Regions from separate parts of the Brenneria roseae subsp. americana genome, predicted to be linked through region 1. Evidence: predicted binding sites of a transcription regulator. Region 1 holds the regulator's gene; each other region holds the start of a gene.
What was found. The regulator LexA, encoded in region 1, represses DNA repair genes until DNA is damaged. The targets are predictions, from matches to a motif close to TNCTGTATGTACATACAGNA.

Region 1 (11,093 bases):
TCGGCGTATCGTTGGTGCGTAATCAGGGAATGAAAACCATTATTCAAATGCAGCAGAAAATGGCGGCGGGAGAGAGCCCGGCTGCGGAAATGGTGAAAAGTGTTTCACTGGTATTGGCGGGGTTTCTGCTGTTGATTCCGGGATTTTTTACCGATTTTCTCGGGCTGTTGCTGTTATTGCCGCCGGTACAAAAACGTCTGACGTTAAAGCTGATGCCTCATCTGCACATTTGGCGTTCCGGTCCCGGTTCGGCCTCCTCCGGTGGGAATACCTTTGAAGGCGAATATCAGCGTAAAGATGACGGTAGCGGAAATATTGAGCACCGGGATGAACGGGACGATCGTTGACAGCGAGATCGGCTGAATATTATACAAGGATTATCTAATTGATAATCCTTGTTTTTTATTATCGTGTGTATAAAAAAAGAGGCTTAACGCAAAAAAAATGTATTTCCTCCCTTGAAGGGATTGGAAACGTCCCCATTTAGAACACCACAAGGTCGGATATGATTGCATGTCCGGCGTTCATCCTAAAACTGATATGGACTTTCTCAAAGGAGAGCTATCAATGAAAATTCGTCCATTGCATGACCGCGTGATCGTCAAGCGCAAAGAAGTTGAGTCCAAATCTGCTGGCGGTATCGTTCTGACCGGCTCCGCTGCAGGTAAGTCTACCCGTGGTGAAGTTCTGGCCATCGGCCATGGCCGCATCCTGGAAAACGGCGAAGTGAAGCCGCTGGATGTGAAAGTAGGCGATATCGTTATTTTCAATGATGGCTATGGCGTGAAGGCAGAGAAGATCGATAACGAAGAAGTTCTGATCATGTCTGAAAGCGACATTCTGGCAATTGTTGAAGCGTAATTGCGCGTAATCATTTGAACTGAACGAATTTAAGGGAAATACACCAATGGCAGCTAAAGACGTAAAATTCGGTAATGACGCCCGCGTAAAAATGCTGCGCGGCGTGAATGTACTGGCTGATGCAGTGAAGGTTACCCTGGGCCCGAAAGGCCGTAACGTAGTATTGGATAAATCCTTCGGTGCCCCCACGATTACTAAAGACGGTGTTTCTGTTGCACGTGAAATCGAGCTGGAAGACAAATTCGAGAACATGGGCGCGCAGATGGTAAAAGAAGTTGCCTCTAAAGCGAACGATGCTGCGGGCGACGGTACCACAACGGCAACGGTACTGGCTCAGTCCATCATCACTGAAGGTCTGAAAGCCGTTGCTGCGGGCATGAACCCGATGGATTTAAAGCGCGGTATCGATAAAGCGGTTATCGCCGCTGTTGAAGAATTGAAAAAACAATCCGTACCTTGCTCTGATTTCAAAGCCATCGCACAGGTTGGCACCATCTCTGCAAACTCCGACGAGACCGTGGGTAAACTGATTGCAGAAGCCATGGAAAAAGTAGGCAAAGAAGGCGTTATCACCGTTGAAGAAGGCACCGGCCTGCAAGACGAACTGGACGTTGTTGAAGGTATGCAGTTCGATCGCGGCTACCTGTCCCCTTACTTCATCAACAAGCCGGAAACCGGTTCTGTTGAACTGGAAAGCCCGTTCATCCTGCTGGCTGACAAAAAGATCTCCAACATTCGCGAAATGCTGCCAGTGCTGGAAGCCGTTGCTAAAGCCGGTAAACCACTGCTGATCATTGCAGAAGACGTTGAAGGCGAAGCACTGGCTACGCTGGTGGTGAACACCATGCGCGGCATCGTGAAAGTGGCTGCGGTTAAAGCGCCGGGCTTCGGCGACCGCCGTAAAGCCATGTTGCAGGATATCGCTACCCTGACGGCAGGTACGGTGATTTCTGAAGAAATCGGTCTGGAACTGGAAAAAGCGACGCTGGAAGATCTGGGTCAGGCCAAACGCGTTGTTATCAATAAAGACACCACCATCATCATTGATGGCGTGGGTGACGAAGGCGCAATCCAGGGGCGTGTTACCCAGATTCGTCAGCAGATCGAAGATGCGACTTCAGACTACGATAAAGAAAAACTGCAGGAGCGTGTGGCTAAACTGGCTGGCGGTGTAGCCGTTATCAAAGTTGGCGCAGCGACTGAAGTTGAAATGAAAGAGAAGAAAGCACGCGTTGAAGATGCCCTGCACGCAACCCGCGCAGCGGTAGAAGAAGGCGTGGTTGCGGGTGGCGGTGTTGCACTGATTCGTGCCGCTTCCTCTATCTCTGCTTCTGGTCTGAAAGGTGATAACGAAGATCAGAACGTCGGCATCAAAGTTGCGCTGCGCGCAATGGAAGCACCGCTGCGTCAGATCGTGGTTAATGCCGGTGAAGAAGCCTCCGTTATCGCCAACACCGTGAAAGCGGGTGAAGGTAACTACGGTTACAACGCTGCAACTGAAGAATACGGCAACATGCTGGACTACGGTATCCTGGATCCGACCAAGGTGACCCGTTCTGCTCTGCAGTACGCGGCGTCTATCGCTGGTCTGATGATCACCACCGAATGTATGGTTACCGAACTGCCGAAAGATGATAAGGCGGATTTAGGTGCCGCAGGTGGTATGGGCGGCATGGGTGGAATGGGCGGTATGATGTAATAAGGTGTCGTTGTCATCGGGCACCGCGTTCCGATGACAATCTGATCCCTGATTACTTTCGTTTGCATCCACGCTTTGCAAAAAAGCACTATCTCAGGCTATGCCGGATAGTGCTTTTTTTATGGCTGCCGTCTTTTACTTTCAGGCCGTTGCTTTGCAATGTTGGAGACGCGCCAGGCGTTTTTTTATGCCTGAGCGTTTCTTTTCCGCTTTATCTGCACGTTGTCCTGCCTTACGTGTTATGACGTGACTTTCCCTTTGAAATCAGTAAGTCTTCCCGGTGCGAAAAGATTGCCGAAATCGTGTTTCATCCGTGATCAATCGGTTCATTACATGTCATAGAGAGGCCATTCTGCGCTACAATATGAGACGTTTATTTTATTTACGAAACAGCCCAAGGCGGAGTGGGGACAATGTCTGATGATGCGCCGGCTCTTCTGCGCGCCATTGAGTGGTGTACTGAGCCATCTCCGGTTCTGCCCGGATATATTGCGAGCTGGTTGATGGAAACGGGCTCAATGACGCAGCGGCTCGAGACGTATTGCACCCAACTGACGGTTGAACTCTGCAATGAACGTTTTGTCATTTCTTCAGAACTGTGCGATGAGCGGGAACATTTGCCGGCCAGTGAGCGTTATTGGCTGCGTGAGGTCGTGCTTTATGGCGATGAACGGCCATGGCTGTTTGGCCGTACACTGATCCCTCTGCAAACGTTGGAAGGGGCCGGCTCGGGCTTGAAAGCGATCGGTGATGAGCCGTTGGGTCGTTATCTGTTTCAGCAAGAGACGCTGACGCGTGATTATATTCATACCGGATGCTGTGCCGGTTTGTGGGCGCGGCGTTCGCGTTTGTGTCTTTCTGGCAGTCCGTTTCTGCTGACTGAACTGTTTCTGCCAGAAGCACCGCTTTATTTTACGGATAGCTGTGAAGGCTAGCCGGCAATTGAGGAGATGAGTCCGTTGGAAAGAAGTATAACGGCGGGAAAATGGCTGGCTTACTGTCGTTTGATGCGTATTGATAAGCCGATTGGTTCCCTGCTGCTGCTGTGGCCAACGCTATGGGCCTTATGGATGGCAGGTCGCGGCATACCTGAACCCTGGGTCCTGTTTGTTTTCGTCGCCGGGGTTTTTTTAATGCGTGCAGCAGGCTGCGTTATCAATGATTATGCCGATCGTCATTTTGACGGCCATGTGAAACGTACCGCTTCGCGTCCTCTGCCCAGCGGCATGGTCAGTGAACAGGCGGCAAAAGTTCTGTTTGTGATGCTGGTTCTGCTGGCGTTCAGTCTGGTGCTGACGTTGAATCGGATGACCATCTGGCTTTCCGTTGCCGGATTGGCGTTGGCCTGGGTATATCCATTTATGAAACGCGTCAGCCATTTACCGCAGTTTGTTCTGGGAGCGGCGTTTGGTTGGTCAATTCCGATGGCCTATGCCGCAGTCAGTGAAACGCTGCCGTTAACCTGCTGGCTGATGTTTCTGGCTTATATCTGCTGGACGGTTGCTTATGATACGCAATATGCGATGGTTGATCGGGATGATGATCTCAAGATCGGTATCAAATCCACAGCGATCCTGTTTGGCCGTTTTGATACGTTGATCATTGGTTTACTGCAATTGGGCACTTTGTTACTGATGGCGGCGCTGGGCTACCTTACATCGCTGGGCCCTGTCTTTTATGCCTCGCTACTGGTGGCCACCGGGCTGTTTGTTTATCAGCAACGCTTGATCGCCGGGCGGGAACGTGATGCCTGTTTCAAGGCCTTTAAAAACAATAATTATGTCGGTATGGCGTTGTTTGCCGGTGTGATATTGGGTTTGTAACGCGGGATGTTGCTGATAGATGTTGCTGATAAAACGGCGGCGATATACTTCGCCGCCGTTTTTGTCTGGCGTAAGGTGTTATTCCTGTGAATGGTTTTCCACTGCCGGCAGTGTGTCATTTTCCGTTTCCGCCGGTGAACTGGCGCTTTCAATCGTCAACCTGACTTCCGGGGTGATTAAATCGGCCAGAATATTGTAGATTGTCAAAATATCACCCTGAGCCGCTTCAAGGCTGTCGGTGATGTAGCCTTCACTGCGCAACGTCGCAACCAGCGTTGAGAAAACGGCCTTATCGAAGAATTCAGGCGCGTTGATGCCGTGCAACACGGACAGGCGTTGTGCCATGTTGCGGCTCTCTTTCTCCAGCGTTCCGCGATTGATCTCAGGATTCGCTCCCAGCAGTGACAACGTGATGGCATAGCGTTGCAGCGTTTCACGTACACCGGCCGCTAAAAGTTGCAGCGTGCGGATACGGGCCGGATTGATGAGCAAGTCGCCTTCTTTGCTGCACAACAACTGCTGACGGGTTAACTCGGCTACCAGTGTGGATATCACTTCCGGTAGCTGCTCCTTTGAATAATGCAGAAACAGTTCGGCCTTCAGCAGCGGATAAATCAGCGTCACCTGACGAACCACTTCAGCGAGCGTAATGCGGCGGTGATGAATCGCCATGCTGGCAATGAGCGACGGCAATATCAGCAGGTGCTGAATGTTATTGCGGTAATACGTCATCAACACGGCCTGTTCCCGCGGCAGAATAATAATGTCGCCGATACTGTCTTTCTCGACTTCAAATTTATCCATGCCCAGCGCGTGTTCCAGTAGCTCCTCCGCCGCCTTTTTCGGTGCGGTGATGTCTTTATGGTAAGGAACGTTACGCAGCAGTTGCAGATAACAATCCAGCTGTTCCTGCATTTGTTCTCTGGTCAGAGATCGCTGACGCGAAGCCAGCAAAGCCGTTGAGCAGAGATTCATGGCATTTGCCGCAGCGGAATTGTTGATGCGTACCATGATATCCGTAGCGATATCCTGCACGGTCGGTGTCAGCCAGCTCGGGCGCTGTGCTTCAATCGGGTCAATGGCGTCACGCCACTGCGGTACATGTTGATTCAGGTAGGTGGTTAACGGCAGCGGTTCGCCGAAGTTCACGTAACCTTGTCCGAGATTGCGTAATTTACGCAAGCCGCGAACCATCTGCATAAAGCCTTCTTTCTCTTTTGTTGCGCCGCGCAGTTCTTTCGCGTAGGTGCCGACCTCCATGACGTGCTCATAGCCGACATAGATAGGCACCAGCGTAATGGGGCGCGTACCGCCGCGCAACATGGCCTGAATAGTCATGGCCAGCGTACCGGTCTTTGGCTCCAGCAGGCGCCCTGTACGTGAACGGCCACCTTCAACAAAATATTCGACCGAGTAACCCCGGGCAAAAAGCTCGCCCAGATATTCACGGAAAATGGTGGAATACAGTTTATTGCCTTTGAAGGTACGGCGAATAAAGAACGCGCCTAAGCGACGGAAAATCGGGCCGGCGGGCCAGAAGTTCAGGTTAATGCCCGCCGCGATATGCGGGGGCACCAGCCCCTGATGATAGAGCACATAGGACAGCAGTAAATAGTCCATGTGGCTACGGTGACAGGGGACATAGACGATTTCATGTCCATCCTGTGCCAGTTGGCGTACGCGCTCGGCGTTGTGGACGTTGATGCCCTGATAGAGGCGGTTCCACGTCCAGCTTAATACACGATCCGACAGACGAACCGCTTCATAAGAGAAGTCGGCGGCAATTTCCTCCATCAGGGCAATCGCGTTTTGCTGTGCTTTCTCATGGGAGATTTTTTTGCTGCGCGCTTCGTCATCTACGGCCTTTTTGATCGCCTTGGAATCAAGCAGCTTATTAAACAGCTCCTGACGTACCGGCAGACGCGGCCCTACCGCCGCCAATCGCTGACGGGAGAAGTGCATGCGGGCGACCCGCGCCAGCTTGTGGGCGATGGTTTTGTCAGTACCGTGCTCGGTTGCCATGTAACGTAATGACACCGGGCTGGAAAAACGGACAAAGCTGTCGCGGCCCAGCCACAGTACGGCAAAGAATTTCTCGATACCGTTCAGCAACCGCAAATGCGGGGTAGCCTGATTTTGTCCTTCACGGCCGGGCGAACGACCAAACATGACGGAAACCGGCACCATTTGCACATCCAGATCGGGATTGGCGCGGTGCAAATCCAGATAGTCGTGAAACAGTTTTACCGATTTCTGTTTTGGAACGTAGTATCGGAAAAGACGGGGACCGTCATTGATAAAGACATGACTGGGCAGTTCCACTCCGCCAATGTCCACGGGCAGCAGGGGATCAGGCAAACCAAGCGTCTGACATTTTGTCCGCAGTGTCATTAAATCTGCCTGAGAATTGTAAGGCAACACATAGAGGATAGGGCGTGACGGGTCTAAACCCAGCTCAGTCACGGGATCTATGGGTATGACTTTACTTTTCACTAACAGCCCGAGTGGGAAACTCAATAATTTATAGTAAATTTTACGCCAACCTGACATAACAACTTGAAGCCTCTTGTTAGCAATGCGTCGCAAGGATACCAGAAACTGCGCTGGAGATCTGTGGTTATGAGACAACGGTTAAGTGTTAAAATGCGGGCGATCTCTTATAAGCTATTTTTATAAAAAACGGAGGATAAATGAATAAAGCAACGGGAATGACCCGGATTATCAAAGCAACCGGCTATTCCCTTAAGGGACTGAAACAGGCATGGCGGCACGAAGCGGCTTTTCGTCAGGAAACGGTGCTGACGATCGTCGGGGTGGTTATCGCCTGTCTGCTGCCCGTCACGCTGGTCGAGACGCTGTTGCTTATCGGAGCGGTCGTGTTGATCATGCTTTTTGAACTGGTGAACAGTGCGATTGAAGCCGTCGTGGATCGCGTGGGCACTGAGCATCATGAATTATCCGGCCGGGCGAAGGACATCGGATCGGCTGCCGTTTTTGTGGCTATTCTGCTCGCGGCTGTCGTCTGGGGCAGTATTCTGTGGCGGCATTTTGCATGAAGGTTGGCAGAAATTAATAAAAAACCGAGGTTTACTCACATCCCGGTTCCCAATTGGGTATGACCTGTATATACTCACAGCAAGACTGTATAAACAACCAGGGGGCGGAATGAAAGTATTAACAGCCAGACAGCAACAGGTTTATGACCTGATCCGCGATCATATTGCGCAGACCGGTATGCCGCCTACGCGTGCAGAAATTGCCCAACAACTGGGATTTCGTTCGCCTAATGCCGCTGAAGAGCATTTGAAAGCATTAGCGCGCAAGGGGGTGATTGAAATCGTATCTGGCGCATCTCGTGGTATTCGGTTGCTGATGGAAGAAGAGGCTGGCATTCCGTTGATTGGCCGTGTTGCTGCGGGTGAGCCGCTTCTGGCGCAAGAGCATATTGAATGTCATTATCAGGTCGATCCCGGCATGTTCAAACCCAGAGCGGATTTCTTACTGCGGGTAAACGGCATGTCGATGAAAGATATCGGTATTATGGATGGTGATCTGCTGGCCGTACATAAAACGCAGGATGTGCATAACGGTCAGGTCGTCGTTGCCCGTATTGAAGATGAGGTGACGGTAAAACGACTAAAAAAACAAGGGAATACGGTTCAGTTGCTGGCTGAAAACGAAGAGTTTTCTCCTATCGTCGTCGATCTGCGCGAGCAGAGTTTCTCTATCGAAGGTCTGGCCGTTGGCGTAATTCGTAACGGTGACTGGAGCTGACTTTAGGCACCCTACGCCAGGCGATAGGTTTGCCGTCCCGACATTGATTCATGCATCGCCCCGTTCCGGGGCGATGTTGTTTATCCCCTCATTCATCACTCCTTGATACCTTGCCTGCCGACGCGGTGCTCCGATCTTTTTGGGTTATACCGTTGATATATTTATTTACATTTGATGGGAGTAAATAAATATATGCGTTACTTCCTGTTTTTATGTGGTTTTTAAATTATTTCATCATTATAAAAATCATTTATTCAGACTTAGGGTCTGGTTTACATAAAATAACCAGAATTATTTACTATAATTATTTTCAAGATAAGCATTTTTATCTTATTTGATGATGAATGCTGAAATTAACGATATGGGTATAAGTAACTATTTACTTATGCCATTTTAACCTAAGTTATGGAGATTACTATGAATAAGGACCAAACCAGCGGTAACTGGAAACAGCTTAAAGGTAAAGCGAAAGAACAGTGGGGTAAACTGACTGACGATGATTTGAAGATTATCGAAGGTAAACGTGACCAATTGGTTGGCAAGATCCAGGAACGCTATGGTTACGAGCAGGAAGCTGCCGAGAAAGAAGTAAAAGACTGGGAAAGTCGTAACAAATACTTCTGGTAAGGAAAACCATCATCCCTGGCGGCATGGCAATCTTGCTGGCTGAGTCAGGATAAACTGGCATAACAAGGAACGATACCGCGGGTCTACGCGGATGCGCCAGATACACAGGGAGGTGTCTGCTGAATTAGCCCTTGCGAGTAATCGTGAGGGCTAACGCTTTTTGATCGGTATGCTGTGGTCGTGATCGCAATGATCCGTTTGTTTACATGTCGCGACTTCCTGACAGCTTTCACATAGCCCATGCGCTTCAATCACGCTGTGGCGCAAAGTAAAACCCGCCTGTTGCGCCAAATTACGGAGTGTTTCTTCCACCCCTTCAGTCTGACGTTCGGTAACCTGACTGCATCGGTCGCAGATAAAGAGTGCGGAGGTGTGACTATGATCCTCAATATGGTGACAGAGCACGTAGCTGTTGTTTGACTCGACCCGATGAATAAAACCCTGCTCCAGTAAGAAATCAAGAGCACGATAAACTGTCGGCGGTTTAGCCTGCGGTTCTGATATCCGTAAGAGATCGAGCAGATCGTAGGCGCTGATGGCACCAGACTGTTGCGCCATCAGACGTAACACTTCCAGTCGCTGTGGCGTCAGACGAACGCCGCGCTGCTGACAAATCTGTTCAGCCTGGGCAAGTAATTTGTCCTGTGTGGTTGAATCCATTGCCATATCACCCTGACGGATAGAGAAACGAAGTGCATATCTTATCACGGCTGGAGAAAAACACCGAGCCAGTGACGCCGGCTTATCAGGTGCGTTAGCGAAGACGGCGTGTGTCAGGCAACCAGGTCGATTAACAAGGCCCGCAGTGATGTTTCAGCCGTTAGAGTCAACGCCGATTCATGTTGGATAAACGCACCGTCACCACAGTGCAGCACCTGGGGGCCTGACTGTTCATGGATGCTCATGGAGCCATGAATCAACTGCAAATAAGCCCGATTGCCTTGCAGCATAATGGTCTGTTGCTCATTTTCTTGCCATTCCAGATGATGGATCCACACTTGTTGGCGGAGTTGCAAACTGCCTTGCTCGCCCTCTGGTGAGGCCAATAAACGATGGCCGGTTTTGTTCAGCGATAAGCGCTGTAGCGCATCGTTTTCTCGCGTTGGGCAAGCATCCAGCCACAGTTGCATGCGCGTCAGCGGCTTACAACTGCTGGCATTGTGCTCGCTATAGCTGATATGCGGCTGAGTCGCGAGCAGTAAAACCTCCCCCTCTTTGGCATAGATATGATGGCCGTTACTGTCGCGGTATTCCGCTTCTCCCTGGAGGACGATATTTAAAATGTCCACGGGCGGATAAGTGCGCGGCTGGAAGGAAGCGCCTGGTGTCAGCACTTCCTGATTTAGCACGCGCAGCGATGCATAGCCCAGTAATTGAGGGTCGAAGTAGTGGCCGAATGAGAAAGTATAACGTGCTTGCAACCAGCCATAGTCAGCTTGACCGCATTGCTCCGCCGCTCTTCTTATGATCATGGTGATTGCCCTGACTATTTATTTCTTAAACAAATAGTAATTGTGTGGACGCTGGATTGTTAGCTAGTTAATCTGGTCGGTATATTCAAAATTCCTGAATGAGTACGAAAATGGCTAAAGAACGGGCATTGACGCTGGAAGCCTTGAGGGTCATGGACGCGATTGATCGTCGGGGAAGCTTTGCCGCAGCGGCGGATGAGTTAGGGCGAGTGCCTTCTGCGCTGAGCTACACCATGCAAAAGCTGGAGGAAGAGTTGGATGTGGTGCTGTTTGACCGTTCCGGACACCGCACCAAATTCACGAACGTTGGCCGTATGTTGCTGGAGCGTGGACGTATTCTGCTGGAAGCGGCGGACAAGCTTACGACGGATGCGGAAGCGTTGGCCCGCGGTTGGGAAACTCACCTGACGATTGTGACCGAGGCATTGATCCCCAGTCAGCGGCTTTTTCCATTGCTCGATAAGTTATCCCTGAAGGCCAATACCCAGGTTTCCATCCTGACTGAAGTGTTAGCCGGGGCGTGGGAGCGTCTGGAACAAGGACGAGCAGATATTGTTATTGCGCCGGATATGCATTTCCGCGCGTCTTCCGAAATCAATACACGCAAACTCTATACGCTGAAGAGTGTCTATGTGGCCAGCCCGGACCATCCTATTCATCAGGAGCCGGAACCGCTATCGGATGTCACCCGGATAAAATACCGTGGGATTGCTGTTGCCGATACCGCGCGTGAACGTCCGGTGTTAACGGTACAGTTATTGGATAAACAGCAGCGCCTGACGTTGAGCTCTCTGGACGATAAACGCCGCGCTTTGCTGGCAGGATTGGGGGTGGCGA
Region 2 (11,093 bases), on a different contig from region 1:
GCAAATTGAAAAACAGAAAAACAGCGTCGTGGTCAAAATAATGGCCGGCCCTGCCGGCAGGTCAGCGTAGTATGACCAGAGCAGCCCGATCAGGCTGGACGCCATGCCGAGAAGCATCGCCGTCACCAGCATGATGGAAAGCCGCTGTGTCCAGAAGCGGGCGCAGGCGGCAGGGAGCATCATCATGCCGACCGCCATCAGCGTGCCCAGTAGTTGAAAACCCGCTACCAGATTCAACACGACCAGCGATAGAAACAGGCCGTGAATCATTGCGCGATGGCGGCCGGATGCAATGCGCAAGAACGTCACATCAAAGGATTCAATCACCAGCGCCCGATAGATAATGGCGAACACGATCAGAGAAGCCGAGCCGATCAGCGCAATGTCGATCAGGGCGGCGCGGTCGATGGCCAAAATAGAGCCAAACAGCACATGCAACAAATCGATACTGGAGCCTCGCAGGGAAACCAGCGTGACGCCGAGTGCCAGTGAGCCGAGGTAAAAGCCGGCAAAGCTGGCGTCTTCTTTCAGTTCCGTCTGACGGCTGACCAGGCCGGAGAGCATGGCAACCGACAGCCCGGCAATAAAGCCGCCGATGCCCATCGCCAGCAGGGACATGCCGGAAACGAGATAGCCAATGGCAACGCCCGGCAGGACAGCGTGAGAGAGCGCATCGCCAATCAGGCTCATTCTTCTCAGCAGCAGAAAACAGCCCAGCGGCGCGGCGCTGAGCGTCAGAACCAGACAGCCGACCAGTGCGCGACGCATAAAGCCAAATTCGGCGAACGGCGAACTGATTAAATAAAACCACGTCATGACGCCACGCTCCGCAGTACCGGAGCGGCACTGGCGCTTGTCGGCTGACTGGCGAAGATCTGCTGTCGGTTTCCCCAGCGGTGACTGCCGTTGATCAGCTGTAGAACCTGGGGGAAATGTTGCTCAACCAGTTCCAGATCGTGCAGCACGGTAAGGATCGTTCGGCCTTCTTCATGCAGTTGCTGAAGAATGGTCAGCAGGGTCTGTGTGGTTTGGCTGTCGATGCCGGTAAAGGGTTCATCCAGCAGAATGATGGGCGATTGGGTCAGCAGCAGACGGGCAAACAGAATACGCTGTAGCTGCCCACCGGAGAGCTTGCCGATGTGCTGATGGGCGAACCCGGCCATGGATACCGCTTCAAGCGCCCGTATTGCTTTATTACGCCAATCGGCGGAAATACCACGCAGCAGACCGCTGTGCGGCAAACAGCCCATCAAGACCAGATCGCAGACGCTGATAGGAAACTGTCGATCAAACTCGGAAAGCTGCGGCAGGTAGCCAATGGTATTTTTTCCCTCACTATTGATGCGAAAGGTGCCGGACAGCGGCGGAAGCAGCCCCGCCAGCGTTTTTAGCAGCGTAGATTTTCCACTGCCGTTCGTACCGATAATCGCCGTTAGCGATCCCGAATTGAAGCTTCCGCTCAGTATCCCCAATGGAGTCTGGCCACGGTAGCCAAACGCCAGTTCTTGTAATGCGATCATGGCAACATCACCGCCCAGACAACCAGTAACCACAGGAATGACAATAGCGCTGACACCAGCAGTACCCGTTTGGGGGCGGAGAGGGAATAGAGGCTCATCATCGTTATCCGCTCATTGATATGAATTGTTATATTATAACATAACATTTTTATTTCAATGCGGAATGCCGGAATAGGTAAAAAAGTATTTAAAAACGTTATGAGACTTCCCCGTTATGAGGGGTCGCGTCATGCGCAGGGTTGCTGAAAATTCTCTCCTGAAACCGCACGGTATTTAATCGTGCAAATTTGCATTGCCGCGTCATTATTTCGCCGTCGTCATGAACTGTTTTATGTGAGCCGCGTTAAAAATATTTTAACTCTTTATTTATAGAGCGTGTTTGTGTGGGATTCATCACATATAAAAAGGCGGCAATCTTATTTATTAATGCGAATTGTCAAAATTTGAATGCAAGTCAACATTAATGCAAATTTGCATTAAATTAACGAAACAGGGGGCGCATAAGATGCCGACGGGCTCGCTCGATAAGTTACAAACCGAAGCGTTGCTGGAGCAGGTGGCGCGGGCATTCTGCCGGCTAAAGGCCATCGACAGCGTGACGCAGGAGACCGATCTTGCCGATGAACTGGCGATTCAGTTTGAGGAATGGGATTGGGAAGTGGGCGTCGGGCTTTACGGTTTTTGGAAACTGGCGAATCTGAAGCAGGACCGTGCCATGCTGCTGGCGCTGGAGCAATGGTATCAGCAAAAGCTGGATATCGGCCTGCCGCCGCGTCAGATCAATTCCACGGCGCCGATGCTGGTGCTGGCGCTGCTGTGTCTGGATAACCCGCAAGCTCCATCGCAATGGCGGCAGGCGGTAAGCGAATGGGCCGACTGGCTGCTGCATTCGTTACCCAAAACGGAAGATGGCGGTTTTCAGCACACGGTGAAAGAGCGCTCCAACACCGGACAATTGTGGGATGACACGCTGTTTATGGCCGGACTCTTTCTGGTGGCGGCAGGGCGGCTGTTGTCACGCCGCGATCTGATTGAAGAAGCCGAGTATCAACTGCTAACCCATGCCCGCTATCTGGCGGATGTACGCAGCGGGTTGTGGTATCACGGCTGGACATTCATCGGAAGACATCATTACGCCAATGCCTTCTGGGGGCGAGGCAACGCCTGGATCACGCTGGTGCTGCCGGAAATGCGCGTGCTGGCGCAGGATCAGCTGTCTACGCCTGTGCTACGCACGCTGGAAGCCATTCTGGAGCAGCAGACGCAGGCGTTGGCAGGTTGTCAGCACGACTCCGGTCTGTGGCATACTTTACTGGACGATCCGGATTCTCCGCTCGAAACCTCCGCCAGCGCGGGCTTTATCGCCGGGATCCTAACGGCGCGGCGGCTCGGCATGTTGAACGATTTTCCACAGGCGCGGTTGGATAAAGGGTTTGCCGCCGTCGTCGCGCAGATTGATGATGCGGGCGTGGTGCAGGGCGTCTCCGACGGTACCGCCATGGGACACGATTTACAGTTTTACCGCGATATTCCCAATGTTGCCGTGCCTTACGGACAAGCACTGGTCATGCTGATGTTATTGGCGCAATTACATTCTGTTTGAAGAGATTGGCAATGGCGAGTCTGGAAGCGATCCGCTACAGCGAACGGTGGATCAACACGCGTAAAGTGAACGATCTGACACCCGCAGGCATTATATACTGGCGACGACCATGCTCTCTTTGTTGCCGGTGACGGCGGTGTTTGTCTTCCTGCAAAAATACATCGCCACAGGTATTGCCAATACGGGGATGAAATAACGATGTCGACACTCAAGGATATTGCCGATCGCGCCGGGGTTTCAATCAGCACGGTATCCCGTGCTTTGAACGGCACTGCGCCCATCAGCGCCAAAGTCAAACAGCGCATCATGGCGATTGCCGTCGAGCAAGGCTATCCCTTGCATAAGGCAGGTAAGGCGGTGGCGCCCCATACCGAGCCACTGCGCCATATTATGCTGGCCACGCCGCGCAACCTGATGCTGGAAAATGATTACAATCTGGTCTCGCTGACCCTGATTAACGCGCTGAAAACCCTCTGTCTGCAACGCAATATCCAACTGCGTCCTTTTCTGGGCGAGCACGATACCATTAACGAACAGCAACTGCTGCGTGAGCTACAGGACGGGCGTGAAAGCGGCATCCTGATTGTGAACGACGATCACCCCATGCTGCTGAATGCCGTTGCGGAAAGCGGTATTCCGGCGGTGCTGATTAATGGGGAAGACCCCGGCATGCGGTTGAATTGCGTGATGCCCGCCAACCATTATGCGGCTGCGGCTGCCGTGCGCTATCTTATCGGACAGGGACACCGGCGCATTCTTCATCTCACCTGGACATCCCGTATGACCATCAAACAGCGTGAGCGGGGCTATCGTGAAGCGTTGTGTCAGGCAGGAATTGAGGTAGACGAAGCGTTGATTCTGTCATTGCCGGATTTCCACCCGCGAACGGCGCGGGATGCCGTCTTGCGTTGGCTGACCGCCCATCCCGATCGTCTCGGCGTGACGGCTGTTTTCTGTGCCGCGGATAATCAGGCCATTGGCGTAGTGGATGCTCTGTACCAGTATGGGTTACGCGTACCGGACGATATTTCGGTCATGGGTATGGATGATATTTTGCCGCTTGATATGCTGCCCGTTTCGCTCACGACCGTGAATCTTCCCTTTGAGGCTATCGCCAGGGCTTCGCTGCAACTGCTGACGCAGCAGTTGACGCCATCACAGGCGCTGGGAGTTGCCCAGCGTACCGAACTGGCGGGGCGCGTGGTGATCAGGGGGTCGGTGCGGGCGTTGTAGCTCGCCTCAACCACTCGCTAAAACTTAAACCGCATTCCTGATGGAAACGACGCGTCAGGGGGATATCGGCCATAAAGAAAAAAGCCCCGCACTAGCGGGGCCTTACAGCGATATTCTATCCAAACTATGAAAAAATAAATCGTTGGGTAGGGCACGTGCGCCCAGAACGGGTTAGCCGTTGCCCTCCCACCGAACCGTACGTGCACATTTCTGTGCATACGGCTCTCCATTGGATCAAACAAGGCTTCTTCGGTCTGGCAGTGTTCCTCTGTGAAGATTGACGTGACATATCCGGCAGAGCACTAATGTTTTCCTGTTACGGGCGATCATCAGCTTCTTCCAGTTATCTGTACCCGACTTGATATCCTTAAGTTTCCTCACATGGTGGACTTCAAAAGGACCGGTTCTGGTACCGCAATATTCACATTGGCGTGCAGCCATCCTGTCCAGCAATTCAGTTCTGCCAGAATATTTATGCGTATTCGGCAATATATCCGGTGAACTATGTTTTGGCGCACTCCTGTTTTTGAGTCTAAATACCTCCAACTCATATACCTTTCCATTACGATTTTCCCGATAAACATACCTGCCATCCGCTTGCCTTAATCGCCGTGCGATTTTGGTGCGTGACGTCCGATGTTTACCTGCCAGCGTCTTATAAAGACTATTTTCCCATATCCAATGCAACTTATTGAGATAGAGAACGGGGGCGAGATTGTAGTAATTCGCGTAGCCGCGCATTTCGGCGTTGTACTGACCAATGATTTCATAGTCAGACATGTGCATCATTGCTGGCCGGCCAGAGCTGTCACCATATCCGCCATCGTAATTCCCATAGCCACGTAGAGAGCAGAATTTCAGGATTCTTTCCCTCGGTACGCCCAGATGGATATGTTCCGTTATCGTACGTTTTACCGCATGAGTTTTACTTCCATCTGTATTAAGCCCTACAACACATTTGACCTGTTTGCTTTCACGGCGTGTTTTAATTTCATAACCGAGAAAAGTGAATCCTTTCTTTGGGTCAATAATGCCGGATTTCTCTTTTGATATTTCCAAGTGAAGTTCAGTTTCAACAAAATCGACAACCTCTTTCATTATCTTTTTTGCCTCACTTTTACTTCCTATCACACCAATCAGAAAATCATCAGCATATCGAACATACCGCATTCTTTTGAATTCAGTATCATCCATAATAACACTGGATAGCGTGCGCAACTGTTTCTCCAGTTCATCCGCTTCATGTTTCCATTTTTGGATTTTCTGCTCATCAGCAGGCATTCCTGAAGCGCCGAAACCTTGCCTGATCCATTTAATACGATTTGCCCGGTTCTGTAGTGCTCTTTTGTATATGGGATTGGGTTTCCTCCGTCCCCCTTTGCCGAACTCGCTGATTCTATTTTTCATAAACTCATCAAGTTCATGGAGAAATACATTGGCAAGAATAGGGGAGATAATACCACCTTGTGGTGTCCCGCTATGGGTGCCAAAGTAACGCCAGTTGTCCAGATAACCAGCTTTCAGGAACTTCTTGAGAAGCGCCAGAAATTTGTTATCAGCGATCCGCTTGCTCAGGAATTTCAGCAGCAGATCGTGGTCAATGTTGTCGAAGTAACCTTTGATATCGACATCACATACCCATTTTGTTCCTTTCCAACCGTTTCTGATTTCTTTTAATGCAGAATGACAGGAACGCTTAGGCCTGAATCCATAGCTCCAGTCGCTAAAGACCGGTTCATAGATCTCTTCCAATAGCATTCTCATTACTTCCTGTATTAATTTATCGTCTCCAGTTGGAATACCTAATGGACGTTTCTTTCCATTCGGTTTTCGGGCATCTTTAGGTATGTGCGTGCGCCTGCAAGGTTTGGGATTATACGATCCTGAATTTATAAGCCGAATAAGATTAATAATCCTATCCACGCTCATTTCATCCATCGTATTGTTATTTATTCCTCTCGTCATGGCTCCCTGATTAGAATAAATATTGGCATAGGCCTGTGCCCAAAGATCTTTATTACTGCACATGATTTTATGCAGTTTCTTGATCTTATATCCTTGTATACTGGCTTTGTTTATACCACTTAGAGCATTGAGTGTTCCCTGTGATAGCACTGACTATCGAACCTCGCTTCTATTAGTATAGATCCAACTGACTCCCTTCCCCCTTACGAATATAATTTAATTAATAATTACTTATCAATTTATATATATTTTTCAGATTGGCTAGCCAATTGCGACTCCATTACAGAGCTACATTGGGTACTATGGAGTCTCCGTTACCATATTGGTTAATTACTTAACCAACTTAGGTAATCCCGTATTTCTTTGTAGTCAAGGAGCATCCCACTTAGGTTTCACTTACGTTCAATTACCACTCCCACCGAGCAGGTGCCAATATTGTTGGATATAGTAACCTTCTACAAATAATTACTATAAATATTGGTATGACTCCTGAATAACCGTGAGCCATAGATATCCCGAAACCCACTATGAACTATGATTCAACCAATCAGGCTTAACCATATGGGATTTGCAATGGCTGGCGCAAAGTAGGTTATTTCCCCGCAACCAGCCTTTTCCTGACATGCTACACTCCCCTCCCTCTTTCGAGGTTCAAACCCATTACTGGGTAAGGATAAGTCAGGCTTGCAATAGGCACTCCAACAGCCTATGATTAACTCAATAACTTGAGTTAACCACTTGATTTACAAAGCAAAACGGCGCACTTAGAACGGGATATCGTCGTCAAAATCCATTGGCGGCTCATTGCTGGGCGCCGGCGTGTTATTTTGCGCAGCAGGGCGGGCTTGCTGTGGTTGAGCGCCGCCGCTGAATTGGTTGCCGCCCTGCGGTTGTTGAGGTTGGCCCCAGCTACCTTGCTGCTGACCGCCGCCGGCAGGCGCTGCCCCACCGCTCTGACGTCCGCCCAGCATTTGCATGGTGCCGCCGACGTTGACCACGATTTCAGTGGTGTAGCGATCTACACCAGACTGATCGGCCCATTTACGGGTTTGTAGTGAACCTTCAATATAAACCTGAGAGCCTTTGCGCAGGTATTCGCCTGCGACTTCCGCCAGTTTGCCGAACAGGACAACGCGGTGCCATTCGGTCTTTTCTTTCTGCTCGCCGGTTTGCTTGTCACGCCAGCTTTCGGACGTGGCCAGAGTGATGTTGGCAACTGCACCACCATTCGGCATATAGCGAACTTCTGGGTCTTGCCCCAGATGTCCGACAAGAATCACTTTATTAACGCCTCTGCTGGCCATGCTCGTGTCTCCTGATGAATCAATAGATTTATTTTCAAGTCTAAACGATCAATCTTAACATGGGAAAAGTATCTATCATACCTGCGGAACGCGATCAAAAATGAAGAAAACGTTTGCAACATTTGCATAGAAAACGGATTGGATACTGGATATCCATTCAGCTTTTTTTGTGCCATAATTGCACGTTTCGTACCGGTTGTCTCCATCAGTGAGATGATGCAAAACTGTATTTATTCCGGGAAGTGTGTGAATGGATAAGATCGAAGTTCGTGGTGCCCGTACTCATAATCTCAAGAATATCAATCTGATAATCCCTCGCGACAAGCTGATAGTGATCACCGGGTTATCTGGTTCAGGTAAGTCATCGCTGGCGTTTGACACACTGTATGCCGAGGGACAGCGACGTTACGTCGAGTCACTTTCCGCCTATGCGCGCCAGTTCCTGTCGCTGATGGAAAAACCGGATGTCGATCATATAGAAGGCCTGTCGCCGGCGATTTCCATCGAGCAGAAATCTACCTCGCACAACCCGCGCTCCACGGTGGGGACGATTACCGAAATTCATGACTACCTGCGTTTGCTGTTTGCGCGCGTGGGTGAGCCGCGTTGCCCGGAGCATGATATTCCGCTGGATGCCCAGACGGTCAGTCAGATGGTGGACAACGTGCTGGCGCAGCCGGAAGGTAAGCGTCTGATGCTGCTGGCGCCGATTGTGAAAGACCGTAAAGGCGAGCACACCAAGACGCTGGAGAATCTGGCGACGCAGGGATATATCCGTGCGCGTATCGACGGTGAAGTCTGCGATCTTTCCGATCCGCCGAAATTGGAATTACAGAAAAAACATACCATCGAAGTGGTGGTCGATCGTTTCAAAGTGCGTGACGATCTGGCTCAGCGTTTGGCGGAGTCGTTTGAGACGGCGCTGGAACTCTCCGGCGGTAGTGCGGTGGTGGCGGATATGGATGACCCGACGATGCCGGAACTGCTGTTTTCTGCCAACTTCGCCTGCCCGGTCTGCGGCTACAGCATGCATGAGCTGGAACCGCGTATGTTCTCATTCAACAACCCGGCTGGCGCGTGCCCAAGCTGTGATGGCCTGGGGGTTCAGCAATTTTTCGACCCGGCGAGGGTGGTACAGAATGCGGAGCTGTCGCTGGCGGGAGGAGCGATCCGCGGCTGGGATCGCCGTAACTTCTACTATTTCCAGATGTTGCGTTCGCTGGCCGACCATTACAAATTTGATGTTGATGTACCGTTCGAAAGTCTGGGCGATTCCATTCAGCAACTGATCCTTTACGGTTCAGGCAAAGAAAATATCGAGTTCAAATATATTAATGACCGGGGTGATACCTCGGTGCGTCGTCACCCGTTTGAGGGCGTTCTGCACAATATGGAGCGCCGCTATAAAGAGACGGAATCCAGCGCGGTGCGGGAAGAACTGGCGAAGTTTATCAGCAATCGCCCTTGCGCCAGTTGTGGCGGTACGCGTCTGCGTGAAGAAGCGCGCCATGTATTTGTCGAACAAACTACATTGCCACAGATTTCCGATATGAGCATCGGCCATGCGATGAGTTTCTTCCAGAATATGAAGCTCAGCGGGCAACGCGCTCAGATTGCAGAGAAAGTGCTGAAAGAAATCGGCGATCGTCTGAAGTTCCTGGTTAATGTCGGGCTTAATTACCTGTCGCTCTCACGTTCGGCAGAAACCTTGTCCGGTGGCGAAGCGCAGCGTATCCGTCTGGCAAGCCAGATTGGCGCGGGTTTGGTGGGGGTGATGTACGTGCTGGATGAACCGTCCATCGGTTTGCATCAGCGTGATAACGAGCGTTTGCTGGAAACGCTGATTCATCTGCGTAATCTGGGCAATACCGTGATTGTGGTCGAGCATGATGAAGATGCGATTCGTGCCGCTGACCATGTGATTGATATCGGACCGGGGGCGGGTGTACACGGTGGTCAGATTGTGGCCGAAGGCACAATGGCGCAGATTATGGCGGTGCCTGACTCGCTGACCGGGCAGTTCCTGAGCGGCAAACGCAAGATTGAAGTCCCCGAACACCGCGTTCCGGCTGACCCGACCAAAGTGCTGAAGCTGATTGGTGCGAAAGGCAATAACCTTAAAGATGTGACCCTGACCCTGCCCGTAGGGTTGTTTACCTGCGTGACCGGGGTATCAGGTTCGGGCAAATCCACGCTGATTAATGACACGCTGTTCCCGCTGGCGCAGCGTCAGTTAAACGGCGCAACGCTGGCGGAGCCTGCGGCATACCGTGAAATTCAGGGGCTGGAACATTTCGACAAGGTTATCGATATCGATCAGAGCCCCATTGGCCGCACGCCGCGCTCCAACCCGGCGACCTATACCGGCATTTTTACACCAATCCGTGAACTGTTCGCCGGCGTGCCGGAAGCGCGAACCCGCGGCTATAATCCTGGTCGTTTCAGCTTTAACGTCCGCGGCGGACGTTGCGAGGCCTGCCAGGGTGACGGTGTGATCAAAGTGGAAATGCACTTTCTGCCGGATATTTATGTGCCGTGCGATCAGTGTAAAGGTAAGCGTTATAACCGTGAAACGTTGGAAATCAAATACAAAGGCAAAGGCATCCATGAAGTGCTGGATATGACCATCGAAGAAGCTCGCGAGTTCTTTGATGCAATACCCGCACTGGCCCGTAAGCTGCAAACGCTGATAGACGTTGGTCTGTCGTATATCCGTCTGGGGCAGTCGGCAACCACGTTATCCGGTGGCGAGGCGCAGCGTGTGAAACTGGCGCGTGAATTATCGAAACGTGGCACCGGTCAGACGCTGTATATTCTGGATGAGCCGACAACCGGCCTGCATTTTGCCGATATTCAGCAATTGCTGGCGGTTTTGCACCAATTACGCGATCAGGGAAATACCATTGTCGTGATTGAACATAATCTCGATGTTATAAAAACCGCCGACTGGATCATTGATCTGGGGCCGGAAGGCGGCAGCGGCGGCGGTGAGATCCTGGTTTCCGGTACGCCGGAAACCGTTGCCGAGTGTGAAAAATCGCATACCGCGCGTTTCCTGAAACCGATTCTGGCGCGTCAGCCGGCGTAGTGTTGTGCTTATCCCATAGCGTTCAACATGCAGGAAGCTAAGGCGACGGTATGTTGAACGCTGGCAAGGATATCGTTTAAAGAATATGGGGCATCAGGTAAAAGACCTTGTGCCCTTATTTATTCTGCTCGGTTTCTTGTTTAATCTTTATCACATGCTGTCGTAGCACTCCCGGAGGTTTGCCATGTGGATACAACATGAAATCCGTCTTAAGCCTAAAACCAGAGGCTTTCATCTGATTACTGATGAAGTGCTGGCGCAGGTAAAAACGTTACGACAAATCAACGTTGGGCTGATGCATGTTTTTATCAAACATACTTCAGCAGCACTGACGATCAATGAAAATGCCGACCCGACCGTGCGGCAGGATTTTGAAAATT
Region 3 (11,093 bases), on a different contig from region 1:
GTCCAGCAGGCGGTAGAACAGCGTTTCATTCGTATCCTGAATGTTGCGCAGGTAGACGTGCTTATCAATATCATTCTTGAATTCCTGATATTGACGCCAGGCTCGTTCGGCCTGTTCCTCAATGGTTTCGACAGCTTCAGGTAATAGACCATGCAGGTTAAAGTTGGCGCGTTCTTCTTCTGTAAATGCACTGCCTTTATTCAGCAACGGAAATTCAAGCAAGATAGGGCCAGCATAAGGGATGTAGAGGGGACGTTTACTTTCGTATTCTAATTCCATGACTTTTTTACTCTTCGGGTAACAGAAACGAATTCAGTTTAATAACCAATAAAAACTGAAGCGGATCTTAAATTACCCGAGGAATATGTACAGAAAATGTTAATTAAAATAGTTACAGATGGCTTGCATCTGAGCACTTAAATAAGGTTAATCGATTCACCTCTAAATTTTGACGGCTATTCGTCAATGAAACGCCGGACAACGTCGGCGCATCCGAGTTCATTCAGCATGACTTGCGAGATGGACCATTGACTGATGGCGGCATCCCGACGTTCGACGATTGCGGCGCGACGGATATCGGTTTGCGCTTCACCGGAAAGATTCATCAGATTCAGTGCCGCTTGCAGCGGCGGCAGGCTGGGGTTGAATGCCGCGTTTTCCGCGTAGCGGCCGCTATAGCGATGGCCGTTCACCGTTTCCAGCGCGATGCCGCTGATGGCATGGCTATACGGCGCATGGCTGCGGTTGGCTGCTTCCAGTGCCTGCAACGTTAGCGCATCCGCATTCTCCAGCCGATAGCCGTGGTTCACTTCATCCAGCAATAACGTCTTGATTTGTAAATCAGCCGGACCAAATGCGTCAGGCAGATAGTGGCTGAGCAGGGCAGGCTGGCGTCCCGGTAGCTGGATGCGCAGTGAAGGCGCGCTGTTCAGTTCATTCATAAATTGCCGACAGTGGCCGCACGGCGTGTAGTTCACCGTAATGGAACTTAGTCCTGTTTCATTACGTAACCAGGCATGTGCAATCGCGCTTTGTTCCGCGTGTACGGTTTGCTGCAACTGCACGTGAGCAAACTCCATATTGGCGCCAAAATAGAAATTGCCACTCAGGCCTTGTGCAATGGCACCGACCTGAAAATGGGAAATGGCGGCCTGCGCGCAAGCCGCCGCTAACGGTAATAAGGCAAACGCCAGCGCATCCCGCTCCATCTGGCTGGCACGGCACAGGCTTTCTACCTCATCGCTCGTCAGCATGGCGGAGAACTCCGCCCGGTTCAGGATCGGCGCCAGCGCAGACTGTAGGTTGGCGGGTAATTGTTGAAAAGCGTTATCAAATCTTGGATGCATATCGGCTTGCTCTTTTTACCGGTCAATAAATCTATGTTAGGGAGCAGAGTAGCAATAAATTGTGATATGTATCTCTTTATGGATGAAATTTATGAAAATTAAATGTTAAATGCGAGATGTATCTCAAGTTTTAGTCTAACGATGATGAGTGACAGGGTGCGGCGGGGAAAGTGATCCAGCATTGCGGACGTCAAACGCGTCCAATCTGTCTTATGTAGCAGAGTGCGCCATTTGTCCAGTGGCCATTGGCTTTGAGCCACGATGGGATTGTCGCGGGGAAAGGCTTGCGTCATGACGGCTTTGCCGCCGTCATCGATAAAGTAATCGGCCGACCAGAACAGACGAATAGAAAATATTGAGCCGCTGTCATCTGCGATCTTTAAACGTTCACGCAGCTCCAGCAGTTGTTCATCCTTGAGAAAGTCATAAAAATCCTGTTCGCGTATTTCCATCTTTTTTTCATTGATTGCATGCGGTCACTTGCTGAAAAACTGCAATAGTACGGGGAAAACAAACGGCGCGATCAGCGAGGTGATAATCCCGCAGATGACTAATGCCAGTGAACTGAATGCTCCCTCCTGAAAATCCACTTCAACACAGCGCGCCGTGCCTAAGGCGTGTGAAGCGGTTCCCATCGACAAGCCACGCGCCGCTTTGGTTTTGATCCCGATGCGATTGAACAGGCTGTGTCCTAACACGGCCCCCAGAATACCGACAAAAATTACGCAGACGGCGCTGATGGCGGGAATACCGCCGATAGAACTGGCGACGGCCATGGCAATGGGCGTGGTGACGGATTTAGGCAATACAGACGCGGCAATCTCCGGCGATGCACCCATCCACAGAGCGACCAGCGTACCGGACACGATGGCGGTCAGGCTGCCGATAAAACAAACGCTGATAATCGATTTCCAGCGGGCGCGAATCTGGTGAAGCTGCTCATATAAGGGAAAAGCCAGCGCGACGACCGCAGGTTGCAGCAGATCGTTGAGCACTTCGCTGCCCTTGAAGTAGTGATCGTATGGAATGTGCAGCAGCAGTAGTAGCGGGATGATAATGACCATTGAAATCAGCAACGGATTCAGCAACGGCATTTTGGTCCAAATCGCCAGCTTGCGTGCGACAAAAAAGACAAACAGAGTCAGCGGCAGAGACCACCATAAATAGGCCAGCATTATTCTTTATCCCCACCTTGCAGACGGTTGTCTGCGATGATCTTTTCACGTTGCATGATCTGCGTGCTGAAACCGACGACGATCATCACGATAAACGTGCTGACCATACAGGAAACGACAATCGGGCCGAACTGCTGGCTGAGCAGGTCATAATAGTTCATGACGCCCACGCCAATCGGTACGAACAACAACGCCATATAGCGGATTAACAGGTGGCAACCCGGCTTCACCCATTCAGCAGGCAGAATTTGCGAGGCCAGCAGAGTGAACAGAATCAGCATACCAATGATGCTGCCGGGAATGGTCAGCGGAAGTAACGCGGATATCGCATTGCCTGCCAGCAGGCAGAGATAAATCAATGCGAAAGCGCGTAAATACTGCCAGCATAGTGTGATCGTATTACGCATGGGGAATTCCTGATTAACTGAAGGGCTTATCATAACGCTAATAGAATTAGCGTGCCACAGCTCACAGGTTTTCCGTGCGAGATGTCCGTCTTACCGTTTCCTGATGTGATTCAGACGTCATTGCTAAACAGGCTGGCGTCCGCAAGCGCTTCACCGATAGCAGTAATAAGCAGATGCAGCTGCGCAGGTTGAATGATAAAGGGAGGCATCAGGTAAATCAGCTTGCCGAATGGACGGATCCAGACGCCGCGTTCAACAAAAAATCGCTGTAGCCGCGCCATATTCACCGGCTGGCGGGTTTCCACGACGCCGATCGCGCCCAGCACCCGGATATCGGCGACCTGTTCGGATGCGGCGAAAGCCATAAGCCCTTGACGTAGCTGTTGTTCAATGGTTTTTACCTGCTGCTGCCAGCGATTTTCCGCCAGCAGCGACAGGCTGGCATTGGCGGCGGCGCAGGCCAGCGGATTGGCCATAAAGGTCGGACCGTGCATAAAGCATCCCGCCGCGCCGTTACTGATGGTTTCGGCAACCGGGCGGGTGGTCAGCGTGGCGGATAATGTCATATAGCCGCCGGTTAACGCTTTCCCCAGACACAGAATATCCGGCGTGATCCCCGCGTGTTCACAGGCGAACAGCTTACCGGTACGGCCAAATCCGGTCGCAATTTCGTCCGCTATCAGCAGTATGCCGTACTGGTCGCACAGTTCACGTACCTGTCGCAGGTACGTTGGATGATAAAAACGCATGCCGCCAGCGCCCTGTACAATCGGTTCCAGAATGACGGCGGCGATCTCGTGCGCCTGCTCGGCCAGTGTGGTGCGCAACGGGGCAATATCGGCGTCCTGCCAGTCGGCGTCAAAGCCGCATCGTGGCGCGTCCACAAACAGATGATGGGGGAGGTAGCCCTGATACAGACTGTGCATGGAATTTTGCGGGTCGCACACCGACATCGCGCCAAAGGTATCGCCGTGATAACCGTGGCGCAGGGTAAGAAAACGCTGGCGCACTTCGCCACGCGCCTGCCAGTATTGCAGCGCCATCTTCATCGCCACTTCAACGGCAACCGACCCCGAATCAGCCAGAAAGACGCACTCCAGCCCGGTCGGAGTGATCTCCACCAACTGGCGGCAAAGCGCAATGGCCGCCGGGTGCGTAATGCCCCCGAACATCACATGCGACATTTGCGACAGCTGATACTGCACCGCCTGATTAATCACCGGATGGTTATAGCCGTGAATCGCCGCCCACCAGGAGGACATGCCATCGACCAGTTTGCGCCCGTCGTCAAGTTGCAGTTCGACGCCATTGGCTGACACCACCGGATAACAAGGGAGCGGGTGGGTCATTGAAGTGTAAGGATGCCAGATGTGGCGCTGGTCAAATGCCAGGTCTTCCGAAGTCATAATATTTTATGTAAACCAATTTGAGTTTGATTTGGTTGACAGTATATCGGGTTAATTTAAACTGATAAAACGATTTTATTTTGGAGATGCCGATATGGCTGACCGCATTTACTGGACGCTTGAGCAAGCACAAAACCTATTCAATAAACCTTTTCTGGAGTTGATGTTTGAGGCCCAGCAAATCCATCGACAACACTTCGATCCCCGCCAGGTGCAGGTGAGTACGCTGCTGTCGATTAAAACCGGCGCCTGTCCTGAAGACTGTAAATATTGTCCGCAAAGCTCCCGCTACCGTACCGGGATTGAAACGGAACGACTGATGCAGGTGGAACAGGTGCTGGCGTCGGCGCGTCAGGCAAAAGCGGCAGGCTCTACCCGTTTTTGTATGGGCGCGGCCTGGAAGAATCCCCATGAACGCGACATGCCTTATCTGGAGCAAATGGTGCAGGGCGTCAAAGATCTGGGGATGGAAACCTGCATGACGCTCGGTACGTTAAGCGGCGATCAGGCGGCGCGTCTGGCTTCCGCCGGTCTGGATTTTTATAACCATAATCTGGATACCTCACCGGAATTCTACGGCAATATCATCACCACGCGCAGCTATCAGGAACGTCTTGATACGCTGGATAAAGTGCGCCACGCAGGGATCAAGGTCTGTTCCGGCGGGATTGTCGGGCTGGGCGAAACCGTGCGCGATCGGGCCGGATTGCTGGTACAGCTGGCCAATTTGCCGACGCCGCCGGAAAGCGTTCCGATCAATATGCTGGTCAAGGTAAAAGGCACGCCGTTGGCCGATAACGACGATGTCGATCCGTTTGATTTTATTCGCACCATTGCCGTTGCGCGTATCATGATGCCGTCTTCCTATGTTCGGCTATCCGCCGGGCGCGAGCAGATGAGCGAACAAACGCAGGCGATGTGCTTTATGGCGGGGGCCAACTCCATTTTTTATGGTTGCAAACTGCTGACCACGCCGAATCCAAAAGAAGATAAGGATCTGGCGTTATTCCGTAAGCTGGGGCTGAACCCACAGCAGACCGAAGTCGAGTATGGCGACAACCAACAGCAGCAGCGACTGACGGATCAGCTGATTCATAGCGACAGCGAGCAATTTTACAATGCGGCGGTTTAAAACCATTCTGTGGTTTAAACGCATACGGCCGTGTAAACCGCGTCTGTCATCGGTATTGCAGGGCAAGATAACGCGGAGCGACGAGAGATGAGCTGGCAAACCCGTGTTGAACAGGCGCTGACGCAGCGACAACAGGACGATGCGTATCGCAAGCGGCAGATCAATCAGGGGAGCAGCGGACGCTGGCTGAGACAAGGCGATCGCTGTTATCTGAATTTTTCCAGTAATGACTATCTGGGGTTGAGCCACCACCCTGAGATTATCCGGGCCTGGCAGCAGGGCGCGGACCGATACGGCGTCGGCAGCGGCGGCTCCGGCCATGTGACGGGATATACCGATGCGCATGCCGCACTGGAAACTCAACTGGCCGACTGGCTGGGATACCCGCGTGCCGTACTGTTTATTTCCGGCTATGCGGCGAATCAGGCGGTTGTCGCGGCCTTAACCCAAACGGGCGACCGCATTCTGGCTGATAAGCTGAGCCATGCTTCCTTGCTGGAGGCGGCGGCACATTCACCGGCGACGTTACGGCGTTTTCAGCATAATCAGGCAGATAGCCTGCAACAGCTGCTGGAAAAACCCGCAGAAGGCCAAACGCTGGTGGTGACCGAAGGCGTATTCAGCATGGACGGTGATAGCGCGCCGTTAGCGCAGTTACATGCGCAATCGAGCGCGCACGGTGCGCTGTTGATGGTGGATGATGCCCACGGCATTGGCGTGTCCGGGGAAGAAGGACGCGGAAGCTGCTGGCAACAGGGCGTAAAACCGGAACTGCTGATTGTGACGTTCGGCAAAGCCTTCGGCGTTAGCGGCGCGGCCGTGCTGTGTGACGAACCGCTGGCGGAATACTTCTTGCAGTTCGCCCGTCATCTGATTTACAGCACCTCGATGCCCGCGCCGCAAGCTTGTGCACTGAGCGCCGCATTACACTGTATTCGTAACGAACCGGCACGGCGGGATAGGTTGCAACGTAATATTGCTCAGTTCCGTGCTGGTTTTTCGGCGTCGTCGTACCAACTGATGAATTCTCTGAGCGCCATCCAGCCGCTGGTGGTGGGGGATAATGCCCGCACGCTGGCGTTAACGGCGGCGCTGCGTGAGCAGGGGCTATGGGTGAGCGCGATGCGTCCTCCCACCGTACCGCCCGGCAGTGCGCGTTTACGCATTACGCTGACGGCTGATCATCAGCCGGAAGATATCGAACGACTGCTGGCGGTGCTGCATCATGTTCGCTGATACATGCCATAAGCAGGCGATTGCGCAGGCGTTCGGACGGGCGGCGGCCAGCTATGATCGTTTTGCCGAATTGCAACGCACCAGCGGGGAGCGCCTGCTTGATTTAATTCCGCCGCACGGTGGGACCCGGGTTCTGGATGCGGGCTGCGGGACGGGGTATTTCAGCCGCTATTGGCAACAGCAGGGGAAACGCGTTACCGCATTGGATCTCTCTCCGGCCATGCTGAGCCATGCCAGCCGACATCAGGCGGCTGAACGCTACGTGCAAGGTGATATCGAACATCTGCCGCTGGAAGACGGCTGCGTGGATATTAGCTATAGCAATCTGGCGGTGCAGTGGTGTGATGATTTACCCCGTGCGCTGGCTGAGCTGTATCGGGTCACGCGATCGGAGGGGATCATTGCTTTTTCTACGTTGGCGGAGGGGTCACTGAGCGAGCTTTCTCATGCCTGGACGCAGTTGGACGGCACCCGTCGTGTGAATCATTTTCTCTCCGCCGGCGCGATCGAAGCGGCTTGTCAGCCTTATCGTTATCAGCTTCGTCAGGAGCGTATCACGTGTTACTTCCCGGATGTGCTGACGTTAATGAAGTCATTAAAGGGGATTGGCGCGACCTGGTTGCATCAGGGACGAGCCCCCGGATTGCTGAGTCGTTCCCGCTTAAACGGATTATCGTCGGTTTATCCGCGATGCTCAGAAGGCTATCCGCTCAGCTACCAATTGATTTACGGAGTGATCTATCGTGATTAAACGCTGGTTTGTCGCGGGTACGGATACGGAAGTCGGTAAAACTATCGCCAGTTGCGCACTGTTGCAGGCCGCGAATCACGCCGGATACCGTACCGCCGGTTATAAGCCGGTTGCGTCCGGCTGCGACATTACCCCCGACGGCGTGCGAAACGGCGATGCGTTGGCGCTTCAGGCCAACAGCAGCGTGCCGCTTGACTATCAGGCGGTGAATCCAATGGCGTTTATTGAACCGACGTCGCCACATATTATCAGTGCCGAGGAGCAGCGACCGATTCATCTGCCCGTGTTGTCCGAGGGATTACGGATGCTGGAGACGCAGGCCGACTGGTTGCTGGTGGAAGGCGCCGGCGGCTGGTTTACCCCGCTGTCGGCGCGGGAAACGTTTGCTGATTGGGTTTATCAGGAGCAGTTGCCGATCATTCTGGTCGTGGGGATTAAGCTGGGCTGCATTAATCATGCATTATTGACAGCCAGCGCGATTGCGCAATCGGGATTGAAATTGAGCGGCTGGATTGCCAACGACATCACGCCGCCGGGCAAACGGCACCAGGAATACCTGAGCAGTTTACAGCAGCGGCTGCCTGCCCCCATGCTGGGAGAAATACCGCATTTGGCGGCGCCTCAACGGCAACCTCTGGGACAGTATATCGATCTGACACGCTTGGATTAATCGCTTTTATGCAGGCAAAGCGCGATGAGTTTCTCTTATGCGGGACTCATTTCGTTAATGGCAAACGCCGATCTTTATGGCTAAGATTGGTAATAAGCATGGTATTTGCCGTATTCAATAGAAAAAAGCATCTTGAAATTTCTGGTAAGCCCTTGCTACGCCTGCATAGGGGCGTCTGTTTTTAGTATTTTTCAGTCTAATACTTATAAGATAAATCGCACAAAGAACGTGAAAAAAATCCATATCAATCACGATATAAGATGAAGGTAGTATTTCAGCAACTCAGAGCGGGTGCGGCGTTGTGAGAGTTATCCACCATTTCTGTGGATAACTGTGTGCATTAGGGATAGAAAAATCGCGCCAGACGAGAGCCGGCGCGGGTTGTCGCCAGGTTGGCGCTATTCTCCGCTTTTTGATTAATTCGTTAAAAATCATTGCATTAATTAAAATCAAGTCTCTTGTTAAGGCCTGACGCGTAGTTGCATAAATTCACATCACTGGTAATACCTCTACGTTACAGGAATCGTGAGATTGGGGATAAATAATCCTGATATTTGCTAGCCGATCATCCATGAATGTGCTAGCCGATGTCTTTGTTTGATAATCATCCAATCCGGCAATAATTTTCTTGATGCTGTTTTTATATCCAGTATCATGGCGGAAGTAAAGTTCGCGATTGTTTCCCATAATAGTTAAGTGTCAAGGAAGCGCCATGGCGTTCCCTCTGCTTGCCATTGATCGTCCATTCATGAGTAGCGTGTTTAACTATGAGTAAAGTCTTTAAACTGAAGTCCGAATTTCAACCGGCAGGCGACCAGCCTGAGGCCATTCGCCGTTTGGAGGAAGGGCTGGAAGATGGGTTGGCGCATCAGACGCTGTTGGGTGTGACGGGTTCCGGCAAAACGTTTACCATCGCGAACGTAATTGCCGATTTGAATCGCCCAACCATGGTTCTGGCGCCGAACAAGACGCTGGCCGCGCAGCTTTACGGTGAAATGAAGGCGTTTTTCCCCGATAACGCGGTGGAATATTTCGTCTCCTACTATGATTACTACCAGCCTGAAGCCTATGTTCCAAGCTCCGATACGTTTATCGAGAAAGATGCGTCGGTGAATGAACATATTGAGCAGATGCGTCTTTCGGCGACCAAAGCGCTATTGGAACGCAGAGACGTGGTGGTCGTGGCCTCGGTTTCCGCGATTTACGGTCTGGGCGATCCCGATCTCTATCTGAAAATGATGCTGCATCTGACGCAGGGGATGCTGATTGACCAGCGCGCCATTTTACGGCGCTTGGCGGAGTTGCAGTACACCCGTAACGATCAGGCGTTTCAGCGCGGCACTTTTCGCGTGCGCGGCGAAGTGATCGACATCTTTCCTGCCGAATCGGATGACGTGGCGTTACGTGTCGAACTGTTCGATGAGGAAGTCGAGCGGCTATCGTTGTTTGACCCGCTGACCGGACAGGTTATCCAGACAATGCCGCGTTACACCATCTATCCTAAAACGCACTACGTGACGCCACGCGAGCGTATTTTGCAGGCGATGGAAGATATCAAGGTTGAACTGGCCGAACGCCGCAAGGTGCTGCTGGCGAACGATAAGCTGGTGGAAGAACAGCGTCTCAGCCAGCGCACGCAGTTCGATCTGGAAATGATGAACGAGTTGGGCTATTGTTCCGGTATCGAAAACTACTCCCGATTTCTGTCCGGGCGTGGCCCCGGTGAGCCGCCGCCAACGCTGTTTGACTACCTGCCTGCCGATGGGCTGCTGGTGGTGGATGAATCACACGTGACCATACCGCAGATCGGCGGGATGTACCGCGGCGACCGGGCGCGTAAGGAAACGCTGGTGGAATACGGTTTCCGCTTGCCTTCCGCGCTGGATAACCGCCCGATGAAGTTTGAGGAGTTTGAAGCGCTGGCGCCACAGACGATCTACGTTTCCGCCACGCCGGGTAACTACGAGCTGGAGAAATCAGGCAACGAAGTGATCGATCAGGTGGTGCGTCCGACGGGGCTGTTGGATCCGGTGCTGGAGGTCCGTCCGGTGGCGACGCAGGTGGACGATCTGCTGTCCGAAATACGTCTGCGCGCCGCTGTGAATGAGCGCGTGCTGGTGACGACGTTGACCAAGCGCATGGCGGAGGATTTAACCGAGTATCTGGAAGAGCACGGCGAACGCGTGCGTTACCTGCACTCGGATATCGATACCGTCGAACGGGTGGAGATCATTCGCGATTTGCGTCTTGGCGAATTTGATGTTCTGGTGGGGATCAACCTGCTGAGGGAAGGTCTGGATATGCCGGAAGTGTCGCTGGTGGCGATTCTTGATGCCGACAAAGAAGGTTTTCTGCGTTCGGAACGTTCGCTGATTCAGACCATTGGTCGTGCGGCGCGTAACCTGAATGGCAAGGCGATTCTGTACGGCGACAAAATTACGCCGTCAATGGCTCGCGCGATTAGCGAAACAGAGCGCCGCCGTGAAAAACAACAGGCCTACAACCTGAAATATGGCATTGTGCCGCAGGGACTGAACAAGAAAATTGCTGATATCCTGCAAATTGGTCAATCGAGTAACGGCAGAGGCAGAGGGCGTAGCAAGAAAGCCGCCGAACCGTCAGCCAGCTATGCATTGCTGACGCCGAAGGCGCTGGATCAGAAAATCCGCGAGCTCGAAAGCAAAATGATGATGCACGCGCAGAATCTGGAATTTGAAGAAGCGGCCAGTCTGCGTGATGAGGTACAGGCGCTGCGGGCGCAATTTATTGCCGCTTCCTGAATTAACAAAAACGTTTTAAGGGGTCATTATGGATATCGCGATACCCGGTGTGCAGGTGCTGTTTATTGCCGGCTTTGGACCCATCGTTACATCGGTCCCGGCCAGCTATGCGCTCTACGTTGAAACACTCGGTCTGCCGTTGAAGCCGCTGGAGGGCAGCCCTGATTATCTGGTGACGGATGCGCTGGAA

Region 2: a site for LexA is predicted at 7,769-7,788, ahead of uvrA (excinuclease ABC subunit UvrA). Genes of this name have one in related genera too.
Region 3: a site for LexA is predicted at 8,756-8,775, ahead of uvrB (excinuclease ABC subunit UvrB). Genes of this name have one in related genera too.

The regions. Positions count from the first base shown of each region.
Region 1 is NZ_QDKJ01000005.1:275,938-287,030, forward strand. It holds gene B4923_RS08660 (FxsA family protein) at 1-347, shown strand, start outside; gene B4923_RS08665 (co-chaperone GroES) at 568-861, shown strand; gene groL (chaperonin GroEL) at 908-2,560, shown strand; gene ubiC (chorismate lyase) at 2,974-3,495, shown strand; gene ubiA (4-hydroxybenzoate octaprenyltransferase) at 3,511-4,383, shown strand; gene plsB (glycerol-3-phosphate 1-O-acyltransferase PlsB) at 4,462-6,933, opposite strand; gene B4923_RS08690 (diacylglycerol kinase) at 7,074-7,439, shown strand; gene lexA (transcriptional repressor LexA) at 7,549-8,157, shown strand; gene B4923_RS08700 (CsbD family protein) at 8,575-8,784, shown strand; gene zur (zinc uptake transcriptional repressor Zur) at 8,935-9,444, opposite strand; gene B4923_RS08710 (pirin family protein) at 9,558-10,256, opposite strand; gene B4923_RS08715 (LysR family transcriptional regulator) at 10,367-11,093, shown strand, end outside.
Region 2 is NZ_QDKJ01000001.1:260,833-271,925, forward strand. It holds gene B4923_RS01140 (metal ABC transporter permease) at 1-816, opposite strand, end outside; gene B4923_RS01145 (metal ABC transporter ATP-binding protein) at 813-1,520, opposite strand; gene bglB (beta-galactosidase BglB) at 2,026-3,123, shown strand; partial or broken gene B4923_RS21250 (carbohydrate ABC transporter permease) at 3,212-3,319, shown strand; gene B4923_RS01160 (LacI family DNA-binding transcriptional regulator) at 3,322-4,356, shown strand; gene B4923_RS01165 (group II intron reverse transcriptase) at 4,591-6,471, opposite strand; gene ssb1 (single-stranded DNA-binding protein SSB1) at 7,086-7,625, opposite strand; gene uvrA (excinuclease ABC subunit UvrA) at 7,876-10,713, shown strand; gene B4923_RS01180 (secondary thiamine-phosphate synthase enzyme YjbQ) at 10,898-11,093, shown strand, end outside.
Region 3 is NZ_QDKJ01000013.1:73,269-84,361, reverse strand. It holds gene B4923_RS16015 (NAD-dependent malic enzyme) at 1-279, opposite strand, end outside; gene cdd (cytidine deaminase) at 456-1,346, opposite strand; gene B4923_RS16005 (hypothetical protein) at 1,445-1,798, opposite strand; gene B4923_RS16000 (CidB/LrgB family autolysis modulator) at 1,823-2,521, opposite strand; gene B4923_RS15995 (CidA/LrgA family protein) at 2,521-2,928, opposite strand; gene bioA (adenosylmethionine--8-amino-7-oxononanoate transaminase) at 3,039-4,334, opposite strand; gene bioB (biotin synthase BioB) at 4,429-5,466, shown strand; gene bioF (8-amino-7-oxononanoate synthase) at 5,554-6,702, shown strand; gene bioC (malonyl-ACP O-methyltransferase BioC) at 6,692-7,453, shown strand; gene bioD (dethiobiotin synthase) at 7,446-8,123, shown strand; gene uvrB (excinuclease ABC subunit UvrB) at 8,891-10,903, shown strand; gene B4923_RS15960 (VOC family protein) at 10,932-11,093, shown strand, end outside.